Regions from separate parts of the Streptococcus sp. E17BB genome, predicted to be linked through region 2. Evidence: predicted binding sites of a transcription regulator. Region 2 holds the regulator's gene; each other region holds the start of a gene.

Region 1 (4,547 bases), on a different contig from region 2:
CATGTTGTCGTCTTAGATGGGCGAGTACCATTGTAGCGGATAACGTATGGCAAGAGGATGGCGTTTGTCCGACCGTGTACGGTGTGGAAGCGTCCGCCAATCTTGTGCGCCATAGAGTGGCTCATGCCAAGGAAGGCGTTAGCAAAGGCCATACCAGCCATGGTGGAAGCATTGTGCATTTTCTCGCGCGCTTCGCTGTCAAAATCATTGACTGATTTTTCAAGGTATTCAAAGACTAACTTGATGGCTTGAAGAGCGAGACCGTCTGTGTAGTCGTTGGCAAAGTTTGAGGTATAAGCTTCTGTCGCGTGGGTCAAGACGTCCATACCGGTATCTGCTGCGATAAAACCTGGTACAGTCTCTACAAGAGCTGGATCCACAATGGCAATAGTTGGTGTCAATGAGTAGTCCGCCAATGGGTACTTGCGGTTATTGGCTTTGTCAGACACAACCGCAAATGGCGTTACTTCTGAACCAGTACCAGATGTAGTTGGGATACCGATGTACTTAGCTTTTGCACCCAATGATGGGAAGCGGAAGGCACGTTTACGGATGTCCATGAATTTTTGAACCAGATCACGGAAGTCCACTTCTGGTTGCTCGTAGAAGAGCCACATGATTTTCGCAGCGTCCATTGGAGAACCACCACCTAAAGCGATAATGGTATCTGGCTCAAAGGCACGCATCACTTCGGCACCACGACGAACAGTGGTGATGTCTGGATCTGGCTCAACATCTGAGAAGACTTGAACCGTCACTTTGTTAGAACGCAGGTTGAGCTGGTCAATCACACGTTGCACAAACCCTAGTTTTTCGATGGACTTGTCTGTCACAATCATGACACGCTCAAGACCTTCTGCAGTTTGCAGGTATTGAATAGAATTGCGCTCGAAGTAAATCTTAGAAGGTACTTTGAACCATTGCATGTTGTTTCTCCGTTTTCCGACTTTCTTGATGTTGAGGAGGTTGACAGCACTCACGTTGTCACCAACTGAGTTGCGACCGTAAGAACCACAACCAAGGGTCAATGATGGAATAAAGGCGTTGTAAACGTCCCCGATACCACCGAAAGTAGATGGAGAGTTCCAGATAACACGCATGGCACGCACACGGGTACCAAATTCTTTGGCAAGAGCTTCGTCCTTAGTATGGATCGCCGCAGAGTGACCAAGACCGTGGAATTCAACCATTTGACGGGCTTTTTCAAGACCATCTTCGGTGTCTTCTGCTTTCAAAACAGCGATAACTGGAGAGAGTTTTTCACGAGTAAGTGGCTCGTTTTCACCAACTTCAGCACATTCTGCCGCTAAGATGTTGGTACCTTCTGGTACTTTGAAACCTGCTTGCTCTGCAATCCATTCTGCTGGTTTACCAACGATGTTGGCATTGAGTTTTGCACCTGCACAGTTTTTGCTGTTGGCTTTCACGCCGAAGCAGAACTCTTCAAGGAGGGCTTTTTCTTTCTTGTTAACAAAGTAGGTGTGGTAAGATTTGAATTCGTCTACAAAGTCATCGTAGATCTCTTTGTCGATAATAACAGCTTGCTCAGACGCACAAACCATACCGTTGTCAAAGGACTTAGACATCACGATGTCATGTACAGCTTGTTTGATGTCAGCTGATTTTTCCACATAAGCTGGGACATTACCTGCACCAACACCGAGCGCTGGTTTACCACATGAGTAAGCGGCACGCACCATGGCGTTACCACCGGTCGCAAGGATGGTTGCGATACCGTCGTGGTTCATCAGAGCTGCTGTTGCTTCCATAGAAGGTTCAGTAATCCATTGAATACAGTTTTCAGGAGCACCTGCTGCAATCGCTGCGTCACGCACGATTTGCGCCGCATGAGCTGATGATTCTTGAGCTGATGGGTGGAAACCAAAGACGATTGGGTTACGGGTTTTCAGGGCAATCAGAGATTTGAAGATAGTGGTTGAGGTCGGGTTGGTTGTTGGGGTAACACCGCAGACTACACCAACTGGCTCAGCAATTTGTGTGATACCTGTGATTGGATCATCTGAGATAACTCCAACAGTTTTCACACCACGCATGTTGTTGACCACGTGCTCACAGGCAAAGAGGTTTTTGGTGGCCTTATCTTCAAAAACACCACGTCCTGTTTCTTCGTAAGCATGTTGTGCCAAGATACCGTGCGCATCAAGGGCAGCAACAGATGCTTTTGCCACAATGTAGTCAACCTGTTCTTGGTTCAGTTGACGGAAAGCATCAAGCGCAACAAAACCTTTTTGCACCAACTCATCCACGTGAACTTGAGCTTTAAGTGCTTTGTCTTCTGGTTTAACTGATTTTTCAGCCATGGGTTTTCCTCCTCTGTTTAACAAGATTTTTTCTTGTTAATTTTTTCACATTTGTTTTACATGTTCATTATACAACTTTTCCATTCATTTGTAAACCCTTTTTGTGATTTTTTTAACAAAAGTCAACGAGTTTTTTATTTTGAACAAGAAAACGCTTACTGATATAGTTTACACCTTTCCTTTAAAAAAATCAAGTTTTTATATCAAGTCAATAAATTATCTAAATCATTACTACCCAGTTTTTGAACGTTCTCAAGCAATTCCTGCCTAGCAAACTTTTATTCTCCGAAGCACAGAAAAAACGATAAGGACTTCCCTGTTGCTGGACAGGTTTAATACCTTATCGTTACTTTTAATGTTTAAAGCTCGTAAGACCAAGGCTATAGTGGGTGAATCCATCTTAGGAATTATGGACTACACACCTAAAATTAGGTCAAAAAAATAACTTTGGTGTACTTTTATGGTTTCTAGCCATAAACATAAAATAAGAGAGGATAAAATTTATCCTCTCTCAGGCTTAGGTGTAATCAGTCTAATACGGTTAATAAAGAGCTTAATTTCCTAGTAACCATCATTCAAATCAGTTGACATTATCACTAAAATTTTATGTCATCTACTTCTTGACCAGGTCATCAAGGAGTGGTAGAACTACTATTTTCAAATTTTTTATCACAATTTCTTTATTTTGTCTGCTAAGCCTATAAATCTAATCGTTTTTTGATTCCCTCTAGGATATTATGCTTATTTATGCCTTACGGTGTAGAATAAAAATTTAAAAGATAGATTAGTTACTTAGTTTACTTTATTGAAGTTTCGCTGTTGTGATAACTCGAAGCGATTGTAGCCTTCTAAAAATTCCCGTCATTACTCTTTTTTATGACAAATTTTCTGTTTGGAAAATTAGTTATGAACTGAGAAGTAAAAATCAAAAGCAGGATGAAGAGAACAGCGACCAAGTTTCATCTGGGTTAAGACTGTGATAAATCGCAATAAAATGAACTATAGATTTTGATGGAATTGATCTAAGGATTTAACCAATGGATTCAAAAGTCCTAAATTACCATAACTATTAGACATGATGGAGACAATGTAATCACCTTTTGTTGTATAGATGATGCCCGCATCATTAGCTGCTTGATAGTCCAAGTCTCCAATCCATCCCGCCTTGCTCTGGGTTTTGTAAGTTTGTCCTAAAACAGACTTAATCGGTGATAGATTTGGTGTCTCAAACATGGCACCAATCTGTTTACCATGAGCCCCCCTCTTGGATGTACTCATAGTTGCTTTCCCAAAGAGCATGGAGTTCTTTTGGAGTCAAATCTGGACATCGGCGACTAATGCGATCACGACTAATACCTGATTGATCAGCCCAGTGATGTATAACCGCTTGACCATAGTTCTCGTGCAATTGAGCATAGCCCCTTGCTCGATTGCTTAGCAACAGCCTCCATAACTGTACGGTGCTCTGCAATCTTCTCAGGATATTGCTCTGCTAAGCTGACTAGAAATGGTGCTTTAATGGTACTAGCACTCATAGAAGCGTTTATTGGCATTATACTCAATTCCTTTATTTGTACGAACATCAGAAAGTTTGAAACCAACTTGATACCCCTTATCTTCGATATGTTTAATTGCTGAAACGAGAGGCGATAACATATGCTCGTTTGCTACATAGTCACCAATTACATTAAATAATTTACCTGCAAATTGTTGGTTTTTTTCCTTATAACTCCCGCTAGATGATGATAATTTAATCTTACCGAGGTCTGTCCCAATAGTTACTTTGTCTTCATAGGTCGTATAGACATGGACGTGGTAGTCATCTGAGGTATTGGAATGATTTTATTTGTTAACCTTAACACTTGCCTGGTCATTAAATACCTTAGGTTCATACCATTTCAAATCATCTTGTCCTTTATCTTCCGACCAAACCGCTACGCGAACATGAGAAAATGGCTTAGTGTCCTTTGAACCAGTCACTTTGACCGTGAAATTAGTCTTATCTTCCTTGTAATCGACAACCTCGACTTTGGCAGGTGCCTTCTCGGCGACAGGTTTGGCTGTTTCAGTCGGTGTTGAGGAAGTTGATGTTCCTAAATCTTTTACAGGGACATAACTACGACTGCCAGAGTAGCTGACGTAACTGATCCACAGATGGTTGTCGTTCTCGACAGTTTTGTCATAGTTGGCTTTTTCACCTGCAGTGTAGTAGTCTCGGTCTGGTGC
Region 2 (4,547 bases):
TCCGGTCGCAGCCAGTTGTTATCAAATTTTGAAGGATTACATTCATAAAAAAAATAAGACCACCTTGTCTTAAAATCAGTCCTCCATTGCGAATAATCGTGTGGAGGAATTTTTATGTATTCTGTTGAATTTGCGCAGGACCCTTTACTACCCAGAGAGCGATTGTTAGCTTACGGTGCAGAACAGCTGAGCAATCAAGAGTTGCTAGCTATCTTACTGCGAACAGGCACACGAGGCGAACCTGTTTTTAATATTGCTAATCAAATCCTGGCGTGCTTGACCAATCTGGCTGACCTAAAAACCTTATCCGTTCAAGAATTACAAGCCTTGCCAGGCATCGGGCAAGTCAAAGCGATTGAAATCAAGGCGATTATCGAGCTTGCTAGCCGCATCAAAGATGCTGAATTTACTCGCCTAGATCGTGTTCTCAGCAGTCAACGGTTAGCTAAGAAAATGATGGCAGAGCTAGGAGATAAGAAGCAGGAGCATTTAGTAGCTCTTTATCTGGACAGTCAAAATAAGATTATCCATCGCGAGACCGTTTTTATTGGTGGTGTGAGGCGTTCCGTTGCTGAGCCGAGGGAAATTCTCTACCATGCTTGCCGTAGCATGGCGACGTCAGTAATTGTTATTCACAATCACCCATCCGGTGTCTGCACACCTAGTCCTGAGGACAAACAATTCACCCAAAAATTAAAACGCTGCTGTGATGATTTGGGGGTTATTCTACTAGATCATTTGATTGTGGGTAAACGACAGTATTATAGCTTTAGAGAAGAAGGAGATGTTTTAAACTAAACAAGAAACCTTCTGAACCTAGTTAGTCTTATCATGATAACCTTTCAAAGTGGTTGGTATTCTTCAACTGTCAAGTCTCATCCCTAAAATCTGGAAGGAAATCAGACGTAATAGCCAGTAAAAGTAGTCAATAAGGCTGTTAAGTCATGATCCTTACGCTTTTTTATCTTGACTAATCTAACTGCCATTGAAAAAAATGTGACTGAATAGATAATCCAGTCACAGGTATTTATAATTGGTTAACGACGTAATCAAACAACCGCTCGTCTTCTTGGCTGACCTCGTGCAGCAACTCGGGGTGCCACTGGACGCCTAGGAAACGGAAATTCGGCAGGCTAGACTCGACAGCTTCGATGGTTTGGTCATCCACAGCACGTGCCACCACGCGTAAGCCATCGGCGAGTCTGTCAATGGCTTGACGATGATAAGAATTGATGTGCGCACGTTGCCCATAGACCTTGCCCAGCAAAGAATCCTGTTCAATCGCAATCTGGTGTGTCTTGACATGAGGTAAGTCACTTTGCCAGTGGCTAACAATATCTTGATGGAGATTGCCACCAAGAGCGACATTGACCAGTTGAGTACCACGGCAAACCGTAAACAGAGGTTTCTGGTGTTGTCTGGCTAACGCGATGATTTTCAACTCGCAGAGGTCACGTTCCAAACTGTAGTCATCTTCAAAGGCATCTTTTTCTTGCCCGTAGAATTTAGGGTCAATATTTTGCCCACCGATGAGAATGAGTTTATCAACCAACTGCACATAAGTTGATAGAAGATCGTCTTGTGTGGTCATTGGAAAGACGAGAGGAATACCGCCAACTTTTTCAACCCCTTTAGCAAATCCTGTTGGGACATAGGTCCACGGAATATTATCAAGTGCGGTGTTGAGGCGTTGATTGGCAAAAATACCGATGAGAGGTTTTGTCATAAATTATCCTTATCTTGTGAGTTATTTGTCCAGTATAGCATAAGAGTTGACGTCTGTAAAATAGCGATTTATGATAACAGTGATAGGAAAATATAAACTAAAAAGGAGTAGGACGCTCTTATCAGTCTTGGGGTGATAGGCGTCACACTCCTTTTGTCAGGATAGGCTTAACTCTCTTTTTGACGGTTCATAAAGTAGAGCAAGGTTTGAAGTTCGCTCGTTAAGTCCACATACTGGACAATCACGTCATCAGGGACATCGAGATTAACTGGTGAGAAAGACAGGATGCCTTTAATACCAGCATCGACTAAAATATCTGCAATTTCTTGTGACTTCACACTTGGAACAGTCAAAATAGCAGTCTCAATATCTGTGCCCATCAGATGTTTTTTGATGTCTGAAATCCCGTAAATCGGAACATGGTCACCAATGGTTCCTCCGACTATGGGATTCTCGTCGGTATCAAATGCCATGGTAATTTTCATCTTGTTGCGGTCATGGAAACGGTAGTGCAAGAGAGCCCTACCGATATTTCCAACACCGACAATCAACACGTTTGTCACGGCCTTGTCGTTGAGAATATCTGCAAAGAAATCGGTCAATTTTTTGACATCATAGCCAAAACCACGGCGTCCCAGTTCACCAAAGTAAGAGAAATCACGGCGGACAGTCGCAGAGTCAATCCCCATAGCTTCGGCAATTTGCTTAGAGTTGGCGCGTTCGATTTTTTCAGCATTAAATCGTTTGAAAATACGGTAATACAGAGACAGTCGCTTAGCTGTCGCATTTGGAATCGTCTTATCTGACATCACAAGCTCCTTAAACATAATCTATGTCCTATTATAAATAAAGTTTGTGAAAAAAGCAACGTTAAAATTCACAAAGTTGTATTAGTGATTGATGTTAGCCTGTTTTTATGGTACACTAAAACAAAGTGAACAAAGAGAGATAATTTTATAGTGAACAATAGACAAAAAGAATTAGGAGAATTTTATAAAGAGTTGCGTTTAGCGCGAGGTGTCAAGCAAAAAGATGTTGCAAGAGGCAATCTGACAGCTTCGCAGTTATCAAAATTTGAGCAGGGGCAATGCATGTTATCAGCAGATCGTCTATTGCAGGCAGTCGAGGGCATAAACATGACATTTGCTGAATTTGGTCATGCTTTGAATGGCTACAAAGATAGACCTTTTATGATTTTTGGCCATCGTCTTAGCCAAGCTTTTTTTGAAAAAGACCTCCTTGCTCTTGAAGCTTTATTAGCGGAATTGGATAATGATAACATTCACCAAAGGTTACTGCAAGTTATGGTCAAAAACGCTATTTTTTCACTTGATCCATCAAGAAAGATTTTCGAAGAAGACATTGAGCTGTTGACGACCTATCTCTATGATGTTGAACAGTGGACAGCTTTTGAACTCTACCTGTTTACGAATACCGTATCGGTCTTAGATGTTTCAGACATTATTTTTTTAGGAAGAGCTTTGATTAAACGGTCGATTCTTTATCACTCCTTACATAATAATAAGAGGATGTATAAATTCGCTTTATTAAATATCGTTTCAACATTATTGGAGCGCAAGGAACTGTCTCTAATTGAGTACTTTATGTCAGAGTTGAGAAAAGTCTTGGATTATGAAGATGTGTTTATCTCAGTTATGTCAGAGTTTTTAGAACAGTTTTACAAGTATAGTGTCCTCGGAACGATTGACCTAGAAGACCTTAAAGCTTACCTGGATGCTTTGGTGATTTTGAAAAATCCCGAATTATTAGGAATTTTACATCTAAAATTAGAGCAACTCTTAACTATCTACGATAAAACCACTGATTAGATGGAGTAGGTCGTGTAGAAGCTGGACGGATGATTGCAATATTTAGTGTGATACCGCCTAGAGTAACTAAGGCAAAGAAGTTTTTAAAACTCATGTTGGTTCACCTGACTAATGATTTTTATTTATATACTATATACATTGTACAATGGTTTTAGGGTGATGGTTAAAAATCGCATATTTGAAATTTTTCATCTATAAAATTTCAAATATGCGATTTTTTCGTTTGGCTAATAAATAGTGTTAAAATGGAATTAAGGAAAAGCGGAGTTGCTGATAAACTCTAACACAATCTTATCTTTGTACAGATGAAAAAACTTATTAAAACACTTGTTGCCATGTCTCTTTTGGGACTGAGCTTAGCTGGTATTGTAGAAGCGAAACAAATCGGTTACTTTCACCGTTTCACAATAACAAGGGATTATGCCAGAACTTACTACGTTCAAAAAGATCATGCAAATTATCCCTATATTCAAAACCTAGAGGATAGTGCTGGTATGGGGATTAGAGTTAAACATGTTCTAGTAAACTCTAATGGTGAAGCTCGTAGTGATGTTTATAAAACTTGGTGTGGGGATCGTACGGAGCATGCTAACTGGGCGACTGCTGGTTACATCTATGCTCTTGATATGGCTCGTGAGAATCCTTGGGATGGTCCAGCTTATATTACAGGTAGCTGGTCTCCAAACTAAGATCGCATCATAACTTCCAACTCCGTTTTTCTATTTTTATTATATCGGAGGCTACGATGTTTTATTGGAAACTCGCTCGTTACAAATGGGTGTATGTTACAATTGGTTTTTTCTTTCTTGCCTTGAGCTTTAAAGAACCTGTCATCCATTACTTAACCTTTAACCCTAATGCCCCTGATTTGGCTAATTTTGACGGTTTGAAAATCAAAAATGAGATTCTTCAATCTATGTTAAGCGTGGAGAATCGTCTCTTTGATTTTAATATGAAAAATGTGGAATTTCTAGTTTTGCTCATCGTGTTGA
Region 3 (4,547 bases), on a different contig from region 2:
CCTCGCTCCCCAAGACATCCAAGTACTAGCTCCCATGTATCGAGGACCAGCTGGTATCACCGTGCTCAATCAACTACTTCAGAACCTGATCAATCCTAAAGATGACCAGCTGGAGTTTGCCTTTAACGAGACCCTCTTTCGGGAGGGCGACAAGGTCTTGCACCTGGTCAATGACCCTGAAAGCAATGTGTTCAATGGCGACATCGGTGTTATCTCTCAGCTGGAGTTGGACAAATACACCGATAGCAAGCAGGACGAGCTGACCATCGCCTTTGAGGGCAACGAGGTCACCTACCCCCGCAAGGACTGGGGCAAAATCACCCTGGCCTACGCCATGAGCATCCACAGGTCTCAGGGCAGTGAATTTCCTGTTGTGATCCTGCCGATTACCCGAGGAGCCAGCCGCATGCTCCAGCGCAACCTGCTCTACACGGCCATCACACGCGCCAAGAGCAAGCTGGTCATGTTGGGTGAGGTGGCAGCCTTCAATCAGGCTGTGCGCACTCAAGGGAGCCTGCGAGCCACCTACTTGGTTGAGCGCTTTTTAGGGGAAAATAGCCGAGCAGAACAAGCAGAGACAGACAAGACCACCGACAAGCTGACCGACACCCTAAACCAGACAACTGCTGGTACTGAAACGCTGCAATCAGTACCAAGCCCTGTGACAGACCCTCAGACCACTCATCCAGCGAAAAAAAGCACTACACTTGAAACAAGCCCACCCAGCACACTAGAAACCTATACCCTGAATCGGCAAAACCTCCTGACCATAGACCCTATGATTGGGGTGACGGAAGCAGATATTGAGCATTTCTTTGGAAAGTAACTAAAGAGGCGTTACCAACTATGAGCCATCAAAAGAGACCTGAACCAGTATGAAAAAAAGTGATTAAATCACCTCTGTCACAAGTCTTCACAGGCTGTCCTATCCAGAAAAGAACAAGGTGACCAAGCCTATGTCATCTCAGAAACCCGAGCAACATATCTCGCTCTGCGATTGCCCACGAAATCTACAACACTTATCTCTACAACCAACACGTTCCTTCATTCTATTATCATCGGTTAGCAGATTTCTGTTCTGTCGCATGCCCTTAAGAGCTTCACATTTCTAACCATACTAATCTTGTTCTATCACACCAAATCCCACGGCAAGCGCTGTGGGATTAGTCTTTATCGTCTAATAGTTCCAAAGCTTGGGTTCCTATTTCCAAGCCTGTTACAGTCACTCCCAGGAGCCTTATCCCTGAGGTATTTTCCGCCAATTCATCAAAAATGTCATAAGCGATTTTTTCAATCACCTCAAAATGAGCCGTCGCCTCATCTAGGGTGCGGCGTTTGGTTAACGTGGAAAAGTCTGCGTAACGCACCTTGAGGACGATGGTTCTGCCTTGTTTGCCATGTTTGGCTAGAGTAGCCGCCACACGCTTAGCATTTTTGCTGATTTCAACTTTGATATCCTCGTCAGCGTAAAGGAGCTTGGCATAGGTCCGCTCACTGCCGATGGACTTGCGAACACGGTCGGTTCTGACCGGACTGTTGGAAATGCCTCTGGCCTTGCGATAGAGGTCATAGCCAAACCGCCCAAACTGATCAATGAGAACCATCTCTGACAACCCTTGTAAATCCTTGCCTGTAAAGACTCCCATCTCATGCAGACGTTCAACCGTTTTCTTGCCAACCCCATGAAATTTTTCAATGGGCAAATCAGCTAGAAACCCTTCTGCCTCCTCAGGCAAAATCAAGGTCAAGCCAGCTGGCTTTTGAAAATCACTGGCTAATTTGGCCAGAAATTTATTGTAAGACACGCCAGCCGAGCAGGTGAGCTGCAACTCCTGCCAAACGTCGTACTGAATCATCTTGGCAATCTTAACAGCCGATGCGATGCCCAGCTTATTAGCCGTCACATCCAGATAAGCCTCATCGATGCTCATGGGCTCAATCTTGTCCGTGTAACGGGCAAAAATCTCCCGCACCTGACGCCCAACCTCCTGATACTTGCTGTAATTACCAGAGATGAAGACCGCTTGAGGGCAACGGTCATAGGCTTCTTTACTGGACATAGCAGAGCGGACACCAAAGGTCCTAGCCTCGTAGGAGCAGGTCGAGACCACCCCACGTCCACCTGTTTCTCGAGGGTCAGCACCGATGATCACAGGCTTGCCACGCAGGCTAGGGTTGTCCCGCACTTCCACCGCCGCAAAAAAAGCATCCATATCAATGTGGATAATCTTGCGTGAGGTGTCATTGATGAGTGGAAAAATCAACATGGCTGCTCCTTTCTAGGCACGTTCGTTCTCTTTACTATTATACGATTTCTAGGATTTTCTGCAAATAAAACAATTTTATAGTACAGTTAGACTTCTGATTGGAACTGTATTATTAAAGAACTTCTTCACAATCCTTGTTTTCTCTTGCTGATAACGCTTGCGTTGTGATATAATAAACTTGTCAATATAACACAAAAGGAGACCGACATGGCAAAAGTAACAACAAACACTGATGTTTTTGAAAAAGCCTGGGAAGGCTTTAAGGGAACTGACTGGCGTGACAAAGCAAGCGTTACTCGTTTTGTTCAAGCTAACTACAACCCTTACGATGGTGACGAGAGCTTCCTTGCTCCTGTGACTGAGCGTTCTTTGAAAATCAAAAAAATCATCGAAGAAACCAAAGCACACTACGAAGATACTCGTTTCCCAATGGATATCGACCGTGCTACTTCCATCGCAGGTATTCCTGCAGGTTTCATCGATAAAGATAACGAGTTGATTTTCGGTATCCAAAACGATGAACTCTTCAAACTTAACTTCATGCCACGCGGTGGTATCCGCATGGCTGAAACCACTCTGATTGAGAATGGTTACACGCCTGACCCACTTCTTCATGAGATTTACACCAAGCATGCGACAACAGTAAACGACGGTATCTTCCGCGCTTACACTGCTGACATTCGTCGTGCCCGTCACAGCCACCACGTATCAGGTCTGCCAGATGCTTACTCTCGTGGTCGTATCATCGGTATGTATGCTCGTCTTGCCCTCTACGGTGCAGACTACCTCATGCAAGAAAAAGTTAACGACTGGAACGCCATCACAGAAATCTATGAAGAATCAACTCGTCTTCGTGAAGAAATTAACCTCCAGTACCAAGCCTTGCAAGACGTGGTGAAACTCGGTGACCTTTACGGTCTTGACGTGCGTCGCCCTGCTTTTGACACCAAAGAAGCTATCCAATGGGTCAACATCGCCTTCATGGCTGTCTGCCGTGTCATTAACGGTGCAGCAACTTCTCTCGGTCGTGTGCCAATCGTTCTTGACATTTATTCTGAGCGTGACTTGGCTCGCGGTACTTACACCGAAAGCGAAATTCAAGAATTCGTTGACGATTTCGTTCTTAAACTTCGTACGGTAAAATTTGCTCGTACCAAAGCCTTCGACGAAATCTACTCAGGTGACCCAACCTTCTTGACCACTTCTATGGCTGGTATGGGTAACGACGGTCGTCACCGTGTCACTAAGATGGATTACCGCTTCTTGCACACTCTCGACAACATCGGTAACTCACCAGAGCCAAACTTGACCGTTCTCTGGTCAGACCAGTTGCCATACGCCTTCCGTCGCTACTGTATGGCCATGAGCCACAAACACTCTTCTATCCAGTATGAGGGTGTGACCACCATGGCTAAAGACGGTTACGGTGAAATGAGCTGTATCTCTTGCTGTGTGTCACCACTTGACCCAGAAAGTGAAGAAAAACGCCACAACATCCAGTACTTCGGTGCCCGTGTAAACGTGTTGAAAGCTCTGCTCTCATCTTGGAACAACGGTTACGACGATGTGCATAAAGACTACAAGGTCTTTGATGTGGTTGAGCCAAACAACTCAGAAATCTTTGAGTACGATGAAGTTATCGCTAACTTTGAAAAAGCTCTTGACTGGTTGACAGACACTTACGTGGATGCCATGAACATCATCCACTACATGACTGACAAGTACAACTACGAAGCCGTGCAAATGGCCTTCTTGCCAACTCACCTGCGCGCTAACATGGGCTTCGGTATCTGTGGCTTTGCCAACACTGTTGATTCCCTGTCTGCTATCAAATATGCTGAAGTAAAACCAATCCGTGATGAAACTGGCTTCATCTATGACTACGAAGTGAACGGCGACTTCCCACGCTACGGTGAGGACGATGACCGTGTAGATGACATCGCAAAATGGTTGATGGAAGCCTTCTACACTCGCTTGGCTCGTCACAAACTCTACAAAAATGCTGAGGCAGCTGTGTCAATCTTGACCATCACCTCAAACGTGGCTTACTCTAAACAAACTGGTAACTCACCAGTTCACCGTGGTGTATTCCTCAACGAAGATGGCTCAGTGAACACATCTAAAGTAGAATTCTTCCCACCAGGTGCTAACCCAACATCTAAATCTCGTGGTGGCTGGTTGCAAAACCTCAACTCCCTCAAGAAACTTGACTTCTCACACGCTAACGATGGTATCTCACTAACTACTCAGGTATCTCCAAAAGCGCTTGGTAAGACCTTT
Region 4 (4,547 bases), on a different contig from region 2:
GATCGTGATGGCAATCCGTTTGTGACAGCTGATACGCTTCGCTTGTCTGCCACAACACAAGCCGAGGTAATTTTAAACTATTATTTGGATAAAATCGCCAGCCTTTACAAAATTTTCTCACTGTCAACGAACTACGTGGGGGCTTCCGCCGTCTTGCAGGCCATGGCAGAGCTGTCGACAGACTCATCAGAGTTCCGTGAAAAAGAACTTTACCGTCGTGCCTTGACCTATATTGAGAAAAAGTTGGTCAATACTCTTGCTTACTTGTTAGACCAGGGAGAGGCGTCGCCGCGTTATGAGACGTCTGATGCCTTTCAGCGAGACTTAGTGATTTTGAAAGAATCGCTGCAGGCTCACGGGGGAGTAACCCTTGTAGACGGTGACTTTTCAGAACTTTTGCAGGCTGTGGAGATTTTTGGCTTTTATCTCGCCTCCATCGATATGCGTCAAGACTCATCAATCAATGAAGCATGCGTAGCAGAGCTGCTCCGCTCGGCCAATATCGAGTCAGACTATACCGCTCTGTCTGAGGAGGATAAATGTCGGGTCTTGCTTTATCAGTTGGAACACGATCCGCGTCTTTTGTCTGCGACCAATCAAGAAAAGTCTGACCTACTCATTTCGGAACTAGCCATCTACCAAACAGCTCGCGAGCTCAAAGATAAGATGGGTGAGGACATTATTAAACAACACATCATTTCGCACTCAGAAAGCGTCTCGGATTTGCTAGAACTTGCTGTGCTGTTAAAAGAAGTTGGTTTGGTCGATAAGGCTTTTGCCCGTATTCAGATTGTACCGCTTTTTGAAACCATCGAGGATTTGGACAATGCTGGCGACATCATGCGACGTTACCTGTCCCTAGATGTGGCTAAGACTTGGATTGCAGGAAACAAGGGCTATCAAGAAATCATGTTGGGCTACTCTGATTCCAACAAGGATGGTGGCTATCTTGCCTCAGGTTGGACGCTCTACAAGGCGCAAAATGAACTGACTCAAATTGGAGATGCTCACGGGGTTGCTATCACCTTCTTCCACGGTCGCGGTGGAACTGTTGGTCGTGGCGGTGGACCATCCTATGATGCCATCACCTCACAACCCTTTGGGTCGATAAAAGATCGTATTCGGGTCACTGAGCAAGGTGAAGTGATCGGCAATAAGTACGGCAATAAAGACACTGCCTACTACAACCTGGAAATGTTACTGTCTGCGACCTTGAATCGTATGGTGACGCAGATGATTACGGATGAAACACAGATTGACAATTACCGTGATACGATGGACGAGATTGTGACAGACAGTTACGATAGCTATCGTGATTTGGTGTTTGGACATGAGCATTTTTACGAGTATTTCTTTGCGGCTAGTCCGATTCGTGAGGTTTCAAGCCTCAATATCGGGTCTCGTCCTGCGGCGCGTAAGACCATCACTGATATTTCTGGCTTGCGTGCTATTCCTTGGGTCTTTTCTTGGTCACAGAACCGAGTCATGTTGCCAGGTTGGTATGGGGTTGGTTCTAGCTTTAAACGCTTTATTGACAAAGACCCTAGCCATCTGTCTAAACTGCAAGACATGTATCAAAAATGGCCCTTCTTTAACTCACTGTTGTCAAATGTTGACATGGTTTTATCCAAATCCAACATGAACATCGCCTTCCAGTATGCTCAGATGTGTGAGTCTCCTGAGGTGCGTGAGGTCTTCAATCTGATTTTGGACGAGTGGCAGTTGACCAAGGACATGATTTTAGCGATTGAGCAGCATGAGGAATTGTTGGAAGATTTGCCCTTCCTCAAGGCGAGTTTAGACTACCGCCTCCCTTACTTCAATGTCCTCAATTATGTCCAAATCGAGTTGATTAAACGTCTCCGACGAGGGGGGCTGGATGAGACAGCGCTCAAGCAGATCCATACGACCATCAATGGCATTGCGACAGGGCTTAGAAACTCAGGCTAAATAATTTTCTCTTAGCAAGTCCTATTTTTCTCTCGTGATGGTTTAGCGAATCGCTTTCAGTATAATTTCTTCTTTTTCTGCTAAAAAGGCTTACTATTTGGCATAATTTTTGCTATACTAGGTATTGTGAAAAAAATGATAAAGAAAACGAGGGCTGTAATATGGCAGAACATCAGGATACACTGATTTATAACATTGACAAAAGCATTAAGAAAAAGGCTGATTTGATTGAGACCAATTTCTGGGGCTACGCCGTTCGTGCGATTATGGCAAGTGTTTACTTGGCAATTGGTCTGGCCATTTCAGCTTATACAGCGGACAAGCTCAATCATATCGTTGACGGTCTCGGGAAATTTAGCTATGCCTTGATGTTTGGCTGGTGTTTGGTTATGATTCTCTATATGAATGCAGAGCTAGGGACATCCAACATGATGTACATGACCTCAGCTGTCCATCGTAAGGTGATTCCATTCAAAACGGCCCTCAAAATTCTAGCTACCTGTATCTTCTTTAACTTTGTTGGTGCGGTTGTTATCACTTTTCTCTTATCTCTGACCACACCATTTCAAGCGGGGCATGTGGAAGCCGATAGTTATTTAATCGAGGCGGCAGTGGCCAAGTTGGCAGAAACTCCCCTGACCCAGTTTGTAGAAGGTATTTTCGCCAATATGGTTGTTAATATTGCTGTTTTCGTTTCTATGCGAATGAAGGATGATGCAGGACGTGTGATTGCTCTGATTTTCATTATCTTTATCTTTGCCTTCTTAGGCTACGAGCACGTGATCGCTAACTTCTCTCTCTTTTCCTTGTCGTTCTTCTCTTTTGGAAGTGGTATTGAGGGGATGACTGTTCTTAGCGTCTTATCTAACTTCCTCTTTGCAGCTCTGGGCAACTATGTCGGTGGAGGGATTTTAATCGGTCTCCTGTATAGCTGGTTGAGTAATAAATCAAAACTTTATGTAGACTAAAAAAATTCAGCGATTTGTTCGCTGAATTTTTATCTTGTTTCCTTTAGTGCCTGAAATCGTTGTTAGCGCGATGCTTCATCGGCATAGTCGACAGGATAGGGGTAGGTTTTTGCCAGTTTAGTAAACTGCGCTAAGGCCTGCTCCGCCTTTTTATCATTGCCAGTAACTAAGGAATGGTAGGCACAGGCAAAGACGGTGACCATCGGCTGGGATTTGCTCAGAGCGCCAATCAGCTTCCACTCCTCTTTGTCAAAAGACACACGGGTCTCCTGTTGACAGAGCAGCTCCAGATAGCTCAGCGTGATTTTCCCTAGAACCTGATAAATCTGAGAGAGGGGCTGTTGGGCAATAGCCAAGCTGTTCAGATAATCTCGTGCCTCCTCAAACTGATTCAGAGCCATCAGACGATTGACCCAGTTCAGGCTGGCGCTAAAAATGATGGGATTTGTGATGTCTTCTTTTTCTGGGATGAGAAAGAGATCTTTTGGCATGTCCTGATAGGGCACGCCTTGTGCCATCTTGGCATGAACGGCCAGTTGAGCATAAAAGTAGAGCGAGACTTTCGGGTGCTTGGCAATCGAGTAGATGTTATAGCCATCGTTGGGAAACGTCTTGCCCAGTGGGATCAAGTTTGTCAGGGCACCGATTAACCCAAAGAAAGCTAGCGTGTCCCAAAGTAGAGCAAATTGAGGAAGGAAATAAGTCAGACCATAGCAGAGTGGCAAGGTGATGAGGTTGGCCAAGCCTCCACCGAGATTATAGAGGACATAGGGGATTTTGCCCTCAACAGGTTGAGGTGGTGTCATCAAAGCCTGCCCAGCAGTTCCAGCGAGACTATGGCGAAAGAGTTTTAGTTTGCCATCAATACGCTGCCAGTGGAGATTGAGCAGGCGATAACTGAGGAAGCGATAACCTGTCAGCCAACCAAAAAAGACATGCCCAGCCTCATGAATGGCAATTTGTAAGATACCAGCCAGTAAAAAGCAGATGATTGTTAGCGGCAATAGTAGCCATCCTTGACTGGCAGGGACATCAATGGTCTGACGGCTTGTCGGTAAAAAACCTGAAATCAGCCAGCCACCGACAAATCCTAAGCCCATAAAGCTAATAAAAGCGAGTATTGATTTTAATAGTTTCATTTTTTTCCTTAATTGATGAGACAATCAGATGACTAAATCGATGTTGTCGCCACCTCTGCTAAGACGAGTTGAACAGCCTCCTCTAAACTTAGGTTTTGTGGGAGCAGGGTTTCAGGTATCTGGGGGAGGTAGTCCTTGTCGACCCACCAGCGGCGAAGGGCTTCTTCACCAAATTCAGCTGCTTTGGCTCGGGTCTGGTGCCTGCGGAGAGTCTCCTCAAAAGGTAAATCGTAGTAATAAGCGTGGAGTTGGTCAGAAAACTGCTCAGCTATCTTATCAAAGACTGGTGCATACCAGTCGGAGCGAAATATCCCCTCGATGATAATGGTGTCACAAAGTGTTTTGCCTGTGTCCAGCAAGCTCATGAGGAGTGGGATAGTCGGCGTGTTTGTGCCGTCCTTGGCATTTAGCATGGTGCGGCGAAGGAGATCTTGAGAGAGGAGCAGGGTATTTTCGCCCAGTTGCTGTTGGAGGGCGGTTGCTAGCGTGG

The links. The regulator Rex, encoded in region 2, represses fermentation and respiration genes when NADH is low (regulators of the CRP and FNR family bind a similar motif). The targets are predictions, from matches to a motif close to TTGTGAANTANTTCACAA.
Region 1: a site for Rex is predicted at 2,423-2,440, ahead of adhE (bifunctional acetaldehyde-CoA/alcohol dehydrogenase). Genes of this name have one in related genera too.
Region 3: a site for Rex is predicted at 2,430-2,447, ahead of pflB (formate C-acetyltransferase). Genes of this name have one in related genera too.
Region 4: a site for Rex is predicted at 2,075-2,092, ahead of ACERC7_RS03475 (formate/nitrite transporter family protein). Genes of this name have one in related genera too.

Annotation. Positions count from the first base shown of each region.
Region 1 is NZ_JBGTZC010000027.1:9,731-14,277, reverse strand. It holds gene adhE (bifunctional acetaldehyde-CoA/alcohol dehydrogenase) at 1-2,321, opposite strand, end outside; gene ACERC7_RS07560 (hypothetical protein) at 3,321-3,599, opposite strand; gene ACERC7_RS07555 (hypothetical protein) at 3,686-3,856, opposite strand; gene ACERC7_RS07550 (SH3 domain-containing protein) at 4,164-4,547, opposite strand, start outside.
Region 2 is NZ_JBGTZC010000015.1:11,373-15,919, forward strand. It holds gene ACERC7_RS05055 (AI-2E family transporter) at 1-73, shown strand, start outside; gene radC (DNA repair protein RadC) at 115-798, shown strand; gene ACERC7_RS05065 (gamma-glutamyl-gamma-aminobutyrate hydrolase family protein) at 1,028-1,726, opposite strand; gene ACERC7_RS05070 (redox-sensing transcriptional repressor Rex) at 1,894-2,535, opposite strand; gene ACERC7_RS05075 (Rgg/GadR/MutR family transcriptional regulator) at 2,686-3,555, shown strand; gene ACERC7_RS05080 (hypothetical protein) at 3,861-4,244, shown strand; gene ACERC7_RS05085 (hypothetical protein) at 4,301-4,547, shown strand, end outside.
Region 3 is NZ_JBGTZC010000019.1:15,670-20,216, forward strand. It holds gene ACERC7_RS06040 (ATP-dependent RecD-like DNA helicase) at 1-826, shown strand, start outside; gene dinB (DNA polymerase IV) at 1,164-2,267, opposite strand; gene pflB (formate C-acetyltransferase) at 2,475-4,547, shown strand, end outside.
Region 4 is NZ_JBGTZC010000010.1:3,847-8,393, forward strand. It holds gene ppc (phosphoenolpyruvate carboxylase) at 1-1,950, shown strand, start outside; gene ACERC7_RS03475 (formate/nitrite transporter family protein) at 2,112-2,918, shown strand; gene ACERC7_RS03480 (hypothetical protein) at 2,981-4,057, opposite strand; gene ACERC7_RS03485 (kinase) at 4,090-4,547, opposite strand, start outside.